DNA from 2 places in the Providencia sp. LY12 genome. Region 2 is predicted to be linked to the other one. Evidence: riboswitches for the same ligand, from Rfam matches in the RefSeq annotation. Region 2 holds a riboswitch; the other holds the start of a gene.

Region 1 (4,430 bases), 1.2 Mb from region 2:
ATTGCTCAAGCGGTAATTCAGCAAGAACGCTCGCACTTAGCTCATCAGCCACCAAAATAAAACGGTCTGGCCATTGGCTAGTGGGTGTCAGTGAATCATCGAGATGAAATAATAAGCGCTGCCCTAAGGTGCGAAGGTCAGAGCCACGCTCTCTTAAATAGAGGTCACGTAAACGTGAGAACTGCAAAGCGTAATCTTCGATGACGGTTTTCACTGCCCATTCAGCCACCGCCCCTTGATTAATCGCCGTAAATAACCGTTTTTTCAGTTGGGGGTCATTAAGCAAGTGGTTATATAGGTCGAAAATAGCTGCGCTTTCTTTCGATGAGCTCGCCATAAACCGCTTACTAATACGACGAAATTCTGCCGCCGCACTTTCCAGCGCTATCACCAAGCGTTGACGCTCTTCATCAATATTCAATGTGGTCGCTTGATACACATTGTCTAAAGAAGGTTGAGAGGTATCTTGCCAACCATAAGCCATCGAAATTCCTTGAGAAACAGGGATAGCTTTGAGGCGATTTTGTCGATATTGCCCGAAAATACCTTTTGTTTGCGCTTGGGATAAAATCACCGCTAACTGCATCGATAGCGTGACCATAAAGGACTCTTCAGTTTCGCTGAATAACCGTTTTTCTCGCTGCTGAACCACTAGCACGCCCAGTAATTGGCGTCGATAAACGACAGGCACGCCAAGAAAGGCTTTGAGCTGTTCTTCTTTGAGTTGGGGAAGGTATTTGAATTGCGGGTGTTCGCGAATATCGGCGAGGTTCAACATTTCCGATTGCCGACCGACTGCGCCAACAACCCCTTCGTCGAATCCTAAACGAATAGCAATCCCGCTAGGCTTTTTCAGCCCGCGGGTTGCCATTAGGTAATAACATTGGCGAGGATGATCGGCTAAGTAAATCGAGCACACATCGGTGCGCATCGCTTTGCACGTCTCATTGACCAAAACTTCAAGAGCTTGAGTCAGACTGGTCGCCATCGCGACCTTTTCGACAATGTCACGTAAACGCGTCAACATAGGCTTACTTAACTCCGCGCCTACGATTATTAAAAACAGGTCGTTGTGGTAATTTCTGTTCCTGCAGAGGCATAACTACGGGAGCGAATTCCTTCATCACGCGGCGATAAACTTCGCGCTTAAAAGAGACCACTTGCCTAACAGGATACCAATAACTGACCCACCGCCAGCCGTCAAATTCTGGCGATTTACTGCGCTGCACGTTTATATCGGCGTCATTACATTGGAGTTGAAGTAAAAACCAACGTTGTTTCTGTCCAATACAAACAGGTTTTGTATCCCAACGCACCAAACGCTTAGGTAATTTGTAGCGTAACCAATTACGGGTAGATGCAAGTAACCTTACATCTTTACGCTGTAGTCCGACTTCCTCGTATAACTCACGATACATCGCTTGTTCTGGCGATTCCCCCGGGTTAATCCCACCTTGAGGAAATTGCCAAGAATGCTGACCATAACGGCGAGCCCATAAGACTTGACCTTGCCGATTACAAATTACAATTCCTACATTCGGGCGGTAGCCATCATCATCGATCACTAGACTACCTCAATAACCAAATTTGAAAGATGCCTAATTGTTTCACACATACCCAAACTGGTAAACCTATATCAATACAGTTTGCAGATATGTCTGAAGTAATTACAATAGTCTGCGTCTCAACGGGGTGCCAATTTGGGCTGAGAAATAACCCGTAGAACCTGATCCGGCTAATACCGGCGTAGGGATTTGAGCTACCGCCTACAAATTATTGTATCGGTCCCTCCTCAAATCCTGTGTTTTTTTTTATGATTTACGCAGGAATTACAATGACTAAAAATAAACTCTTTACCTCACTCATTGCCTTAACCACCTTAAGTTTTGCTGCATTCGCCTCTGCCGAAAAACCAACGCTGACGGTATATACCTATGATTCCTTTGCTGCAGAATGGGGACCAGGTCCTCAAATCAAAAAGAATTTCGAAGCTCAATGTGAATGCGAGTTAAAACTGGTTTCTCTAGGGGATGGTGTTGCACTACTGAATCGCCTACGTATGGAAGGGGAAAAAAGCAAAGCCGACATTATCTTAGGGTTAGATAACAACTTGCTCGATTCCGCAGAAAAAACCGGCTTATTTGCCCCAGCAGATATCAAAACGGATGCGCTTAAATTACCTATCGAATGGACAAGCAAAACATTCATTCCTTATGATTATGGTTATTTCGCCTTTATCTATGACACCAATAAAATCAAGCAACCGCCAAAAAGCATGGATGAACTGCTTGATAGCAAAAATAATTGGAAAATCATTTACCAAGATCCGCGCACCAGCACCCCAGGTTTAGGGTTAATGTTGTGGATTGAGAAAATCTACGGTGATAAATCGGCTGATGCATGGAAGAAAATGGCAGCCAAAACACTGACCGTGACCAAAGGTTGGAGTGAGTCTTATGGCTTGTTCTTAAAAGGTGAAGGAGATTTTGTCCTGAGCTACACCTCCTCGCCGGGTTACCAAATTTTAAATGATAAGAAAGACAACTACGCGGCAGCACTGTTCGATGAAGGGCATTATATGCAAGTCGAAGTGGCGGCAAGATTGAAACACAGCCCTCAACCTGAGCTGGCAAAACAGTTCTTACAATTTATGTTAACCCCTGAATTCCAAGGCACATTACCAACCACTAACTGGATGTATCCGGTTATCGATATGCCGTTGCCTGAAGTGTATAACGTGCTACCACTGCCTGCTAAATCCCTGCAATTTAGCGCGGAAGAAGTGGCTAAAGAACGTCAAACGTGGACACGTTTATGGCAAACCGCCGTCAGTCGTTAATCAATTTAACCTTATTACCGGGGGCAATAGCCTCCGGTCTTTTAATCGTCGTTGCCCTGCTCGCTTTTGGGGCGCTGTGGTTTTTCGCACCTGAAGTTTCCCTCCGCGAGATAATCGACGACGATTATTTATGGCATGTCATCGGTTTTACGTTTTGGCAGGCATTGCTTTCCGCTATTTTTTCCATTATTCCCGCTATTTTTCTTGCAAGAGCTCTGTATCGCCGGCGATTTTGGGGAAGAATGCTCTTGCTCCGCTTGTGTGCAATGACGCTTGTTTTACCCGTTTTAGTCGCCGTTTTCGGTATTTTGTCGGTATATGGACAAACCGGATGGCTAGCAAAACTGTGCCTATGGCTTGATGTTGATTATCAGTTTTCCCCTTATGGTCTGCGTGGCATTTTATTGGCGCATATCTTTTTCAATATGCCACTCGCCACCCGGATGTTGCTGCAATCCCTTGAAAATATTGCCATTGAGCAGCGTCAAAGCGCCGCTCAATTAGGGTTCAATGAGTGGCAACAATTTACCCTTTTAGAGTGGCCTTATTTACGCCGTCAGATGTTGCCAACAGGCGCGCTGATTTTTATGCTCTGTTTTGCCAGCTTTGCGACAGTACTGGCTCTGGGCGGTGGCCCTGCGGCGACCACTATCGAACTCGCGATTTACCAAGCACTGAGCTACGACTTTGATTTAGGGCGTGCCACACTGCTTGCGTTAATTCAGTTGGGATGTTGCGTAGGATTAATGCTTATTTGCCAACGTATTAACCATGCCATTTCCGTTGGATTTAGCCACCAAACATCATGGTTTGATCCTGCCGATAACCTGTTTCGCCGTTTACGTGACTGGCTGGTGATTGCTGCAGCTATTTTGCTATTAATTCCGCCGTTATTAGCGGTCATTGTTGATGGGCTCAACGGTCAATTACTGGATGTTTTACAGCAATCTGCGTTATGGCAAGCCACATTGACCTCACTGTTTATTGCACTCTGTGCTGGAATTTTGTGCGTGATCCTCACGCTAATGCTGCTATGGAGTAGCCGTGAACTGCGTTTACGAAATGCGATGAAACTGGGGCAAGCCATAGAACTCAGCGGGCTGATTATTCTGGCGATGCCGGGCATTGTGCTGGCGACAGGCTTTTTTATCTTTTTCAATGAAACCATTGGAATACCCGAAACACCTTATCCGTTGGTGATCATGACTAACGCCTTACTCGCTATCCCTTACGCGCTAAAGGTACTGGATAACCCAATGCGAGATCTGGCCCAACGCTATAATCCGTTATGCCAATCACTCGAAATCACTGGTTTTAATCGATTTAAAATCATTGAATTACGAGCATTACGCAAACCTATCGCACAAGCATTGGCATTCGCTTGCGTGATTTCGATTGGGGATTTTGGCGTGGTCGCCTTGTTTGGTAATGAAGAGTTCCGCACCTTGCCTTACTATCTTTATCAACAGATTGGCGCATATCGAACCAATGATGGCGCGGTTACCGCGATGTTATTGTTGTTACTCTGTTTCTGCCTGTTTAGCCTACTCGAACGCCTATCGGGGAAAACTCATGATTGAATTACAAAATC
Region 2 (4,430 bases):
CGAAGTGGGACGCCAATATGGCAACCATATTTCCGCCCCAGTGGATGCCGTGATCCTTGACCACCAGCTTTTAGGGAATATTATTCGCTATAGCGTGAACACGCCTGCGGGGGATATGACCGTAGACTTGCTCAATCGCTCATCTGAGCGTTTATTTGAGCCGGGCACACGCCTTGAGTTAATGTTTAATAAAAATGAAATTCGAGCTTTAAGTTAATCAACGACGAGCTAGTCAACGAAAGGAACCCCATGCAAAACCCGTCTACACAAACCAAATTAGCGATTTTTGATCTCGATGACACCCTGATCCGTGGCGATAGCAGCGTACTTTGGACGCAATATTTGTGGGATAAGAAAATCATTACCGACCCACGTTTTGTCGAAGCCGATAAAGAGATGATGGCGCAATACAACGCGGGCAATTTGGATATGGTGACTTACTTAAAGTTTAGTTTGCAGACCCTTGCTGGCATCAAGACAGAGCAAGTCGATGAGTGGTTAGATGATTTTGTCGATACCATTATCATTCCGCGCATTTATCCTAACGCATTAAGCACCGTTGCCTCATATCGATCGCAAGGGCTCCCGATCATTGTGATCTCCGCAACGGTTACTTTTATCGTGAAGAAGATTGCGGATCGCCTTGGTGCCGATGTCACGATGGGCATTAATATTAAGCGTTCAAATGGCTGCTACACCACCGAAGTTGACGGTATCCCAACCTTTAAAGAGGGTAAAGTTAAGCGTTTAACTCAATGGATCGCCCACCAGCCAATCACCGATGCGTATATTTATTTCTACACCGATTCCGCCAATGACCTACCTATGTGCCATTTTGCCGATGAGACATTTATCGTCAACGGCGACTCGCGCCTTCTCCAAGCCGCCACTGAAAACCACTGGCCGCAATATTCGTGGAGTTTGTAAAACCCTATTTAACCAACCTAGTTTTAACTTTTAACGCTTAATTTCTAGGTTTTTGTTTTTTAGGTTTTTAACTAACTGCCTTTCAAAGGTTCCTCTACATTATTCGTGCTAGAGAAAGGCGGCAAACTAATCCTCAACCTAGTTTTAACTTTTAATTTCTAGGTTTTGGATTTTTACCCAATACACTGATTTCCCCTAAATTATTCGAGTGAGAAGAAGGCGGCAAGCGAGGATATCCCTAGGAGCATACACAAGTATGTGACTAGGGTAGCCGAGAGAAGCCAACGCACTTATCGCTTGAAGAATGACGGGGAAACTTTATACTGAACAATCTTGTCGGAGTGCCTAGCATGTGCAAACATCAGGCTGAGACCGTTAATTCGGGATCCGCGGAACCTGATCGGGTTAATACCCGCGAAGGGAACAAGAGTAATCTTCTCGCACGATCTTCCCCACCCTTGGTGGATCTTTCGTTGCAACGCCTTACCATTACTCCTCCGAACTCCAGACAAGCAACTTTCTTTCGATAAACCCGCTATTGGCGCTTTACGCCGTATAGCCTGTGACGATGTCAGGAAATTGCTATGTCCAATAATGCTAATAATTCAGTTATACCGAGTACCGATATTTCCCCTAAAGCTGCACCAGCACGCACTCGAAAAGAGCAACGTGACGCCGCAGAAGACTTTATCAATACCATTTCCGGTGTTTCATTCCCTAACTCTGAACGTATCTACCTGCAAGGCTCGCGAGACGACATCCAAGTTCCCATGCGCGAAATCCAGCTCTCCCCAACGCTTATCGGCGGAGACAAAGATAATCCCAAATTTGAAGATAACGAGGCCGTCCCTGTTTATGACACCTCAGGTCCTTACGGCGACCCGGCCTCTGAACTCAATGTTCACAAAGGATTGAAAAAAATCCGTGCGCCGTGGATCAGTGAACGCGCGGATACTGTTGCTGTCGAAAATCTCAGCTCCGACTTTACCCAGCAGCGCTTAGCCGATGCGGGCTTAGACCACCTGCGTTTTAATCACCGCCCTGCACCACTGAAAGCGCAAACAGGCAAATGCGTCACTCAGTTGCACTATGCTCGCCAAGGCATTGTGACTCCTGAAATGGAATTTATCGCCATCCGTGAAAATATGGGTCGTGAACGCATTCGCAGTGAAGTGTTAAGGCAGCAACATCCGGGGCAAAGCTTTGGTGCTATTTTGCCAGAAAATATTACGCCGGAATTTGTACGCCAAGAAGTGGCGGCAGGTCGCGCTATCATCCCTGCCAATATTAACCATCCAGAATCTGAGCCGATGATTATCGGGCGCAATTTCTTAGTGAAAGTGAATGCCAATATCGGTAACTCCTCCGTGACTTCATCCATCGAAGAAGAGGTGGAAAAACTGATTTGGTCTACTCGCTGGGGTGCAGATACGGTGATGGATTTATCCACAGGTCGCTATATTCACGAAACCCGCGAATGGATTTTACGTAATAGCCCAGTGCCAATTGGTACCGTGCCTATCTACCAAGCGCTCGAAAAAGTGAACGGCGTTGCTGAAAACCTCACGTGGGAAATGTTCCGCGATACCCTGCTAGAGCAAGCCGAGCAAGGGGTAGATTACTTCACTATCCATGCTGGCGTTTTACTGCGCTATGTACCAATGACGGCGAAACGCCTGACGGGGATTGTCTCCCGTGGTGGCTCTATCATGGCGAAATGGTGTTTATCCCACCACCAAGAAAACTTCCTGTATGAGCATTTCCGTGAAATTTGCGAAATTTGTGCTGCTTATGATGTTTCCCTGTCTCTTGGTGATGGGTTACGTCCGGGTTCCGTGCAAGATGCCAACGATGAAGCCCAATTCTCAGAGCTGCATACCTTAGGCGAGCTGACCAAAATTGCGTGGGAATACGATGTGCAGGTGATGATTGAAGGACCGGGACATGTGCCGATGCAGATGATCCGCCGCAATATGACCGAAGAGCTAGAGCACTGCCACGAAGCCCCATTCTATACGTTAGGTCCCCTAACCACCGATATCGCACCAGGCTATGACCACTTCACTTCCGGTATTGGCGCAGCAATGATCGGCTGGTTTGGTTGTGCAATGCTGTGCTACGTGACGCCAAAAGAGCACCTTGGTTTACCGAACAAAGAAGACGTCAAACAGGGGCTGATTACCTACAAGATTGCTGCCCACGCCGCTGATCTCGCGAAAGGTCATCCGGGTGCGCAAATTCGTGATAATGCCATGTCCAAAGCGCGTTTTGAGTTCCGTTGGGAAGACCAGTTTAACCTCGCCCTAGACCCTGAAACCGCGCGTAAATATCACGATGAAACCTTGCCGCAAGCGTCAGGGAAAATCGCCCACTTCTGCTCTATGTGTGGACCAAAATTCTGCTCCATGAAGATTTCCCAAGAAGTTCGTGACTATGCTGCACAGAAAGAGGCTGCACAAAAAGAAGCGGGTATGGAGCAGATGTCGGAAGTGTTCCGCGCTCACGGTAGCGAACTCTATCATGGGGCTGAGATTGCTGAGGTCGTGAGTGATGAACAAAACGCTTAATCTCCCAAATAGCCCATTTCCACCGACCGAACACTGCCTCGGTCTGTACCCGGTTGTGGATTCTGTTGAATGGATTGAACGCCTGCTAAATGCAGGTGTTTCCACCTTGCAATTGCGCATCAAAGACAAGCAAGACCACCAAGTCCGTGAACAGATCCAGCAAGCAATCACGCTTGGCAAGCAGCATCACGCCCGATTATTTATTAATGACTATTGGCGTTTAGCCATAGAGCTGGGCGCCTATGGCGTCCACTTAGGGCAAGAAGATCTGGAAACCACCGATCTGGTGGCGATTCACCAAGCGGGGCTACGGTTGGGGATCTCCACCCACGATCCTGATGAAGTCGCGATTGCCAAAACGGTGCGTCCGTCTTATATCGCACTGGGGCATATATTCCCAACCCAGACTAAGCTGATGCCCTCCTCGCCTCAAGGTTTAGAAGCCTTAAAACAGATGGTTGAGGAGACGCCAGACTATCCGACAGTGGCAATAGGCGGGATATCCATTGAGCGCGTGCCTGCCGTGCTCGCTACTGGCGTTGGCAGTGTAGCGGTTGTCAGTGCCATCACCCAAGCCGATGACTGGCAAAGTGCAACGCGAACATTGCTGGATCTGGTTGAACCAACCTCTCGCTTAAAGGAAAACGACCATGCTCAATGATCTCGAGTTTATGCGTTATAGCCGCCAATTGCTGCTTGAGGATGTCAGCCCTGAAGGGCAACAAAAACTCAAACAAAGCAAGGTACTGATTGTCGGTTTAGGTGGACTAGGCTCCCCTGCAAGTTTGTATCTCGCGGGGGCGGGTGTCGGTGAATTATGGATAGCGGATCATGATGACCTGCATGTGTCTAACTTGCAGCGCCAAGTGCTGTATGACACGCAGGATATTAACCAGTCGAAAGCGCAGCTGGCCGCAGCGCGTTTAAAGCAGCTTA

What was found. Region 2 has a riboswitch for thiamine pyrophosphate ahead of thiC (phosphomethylpyrimidine synthase ThiC). Riboswitches for the same ligand answer to the same signal wherever they lie in the genome.
Region 1: another riboswitch for thiamine pyrophosphate. It lies ahead of thiB (thiamine ABC transporter substrate binding subunit); the one in region 2 lies ahead of thiC (phosphomethylpyrimidine synthase ThiC).

What each region holds. Positions count from the first base shown of each region.
Region 1 covers NZ_CM172594.1:3,521,213-3,525,642, forward strand. The annotation lists gene ptsP (phosphoenolpyruvate--protein phosphotransferase) at 1-1,027, opposite strand, end outside; gene rppH (RNA pyrophosphohydrolase) at 1,032-1,565, opposite strand; TPP riboswitch at 1,679-1,771, shown strand; gene thiB (thiamine ABC transporter substrate binding subunit) at 1,835-2,839, shown strand; gene thiP (thiamine/thiamine pyrophosphate ABC transporter permease ThiP) at 2,815-4,419, shown strand; gene thiQ (thiamine ABC transporter ATP-binding protein ThiQ) at 4,412-4,430, shown strand, end outside.
Region 2 covers NZ_CM172594.1:433,915-438,344, reverse strand. The annotation lists gene ACY3ZI_RS01950 (ABC transporter ATP-binding protein) at 1-217, shown strand, start outside; gene ACY3ZI_RS01945 (HAD family hydrolase) at 250-927, shown strand; TPP riboswitch at 1,255-1,367, shown strand; gene thiC (phosphomethylpyrimidine synthase ThiC) at 1,512-3,494, shown strand; gene thiE (thiamine phosphate synthase) at 3,478-4,155, shown strand; gene ACY3ZI_RS01930 (HesA/MoeB/ThiF family protein) at 4,145-4,430, shown strand, end outside.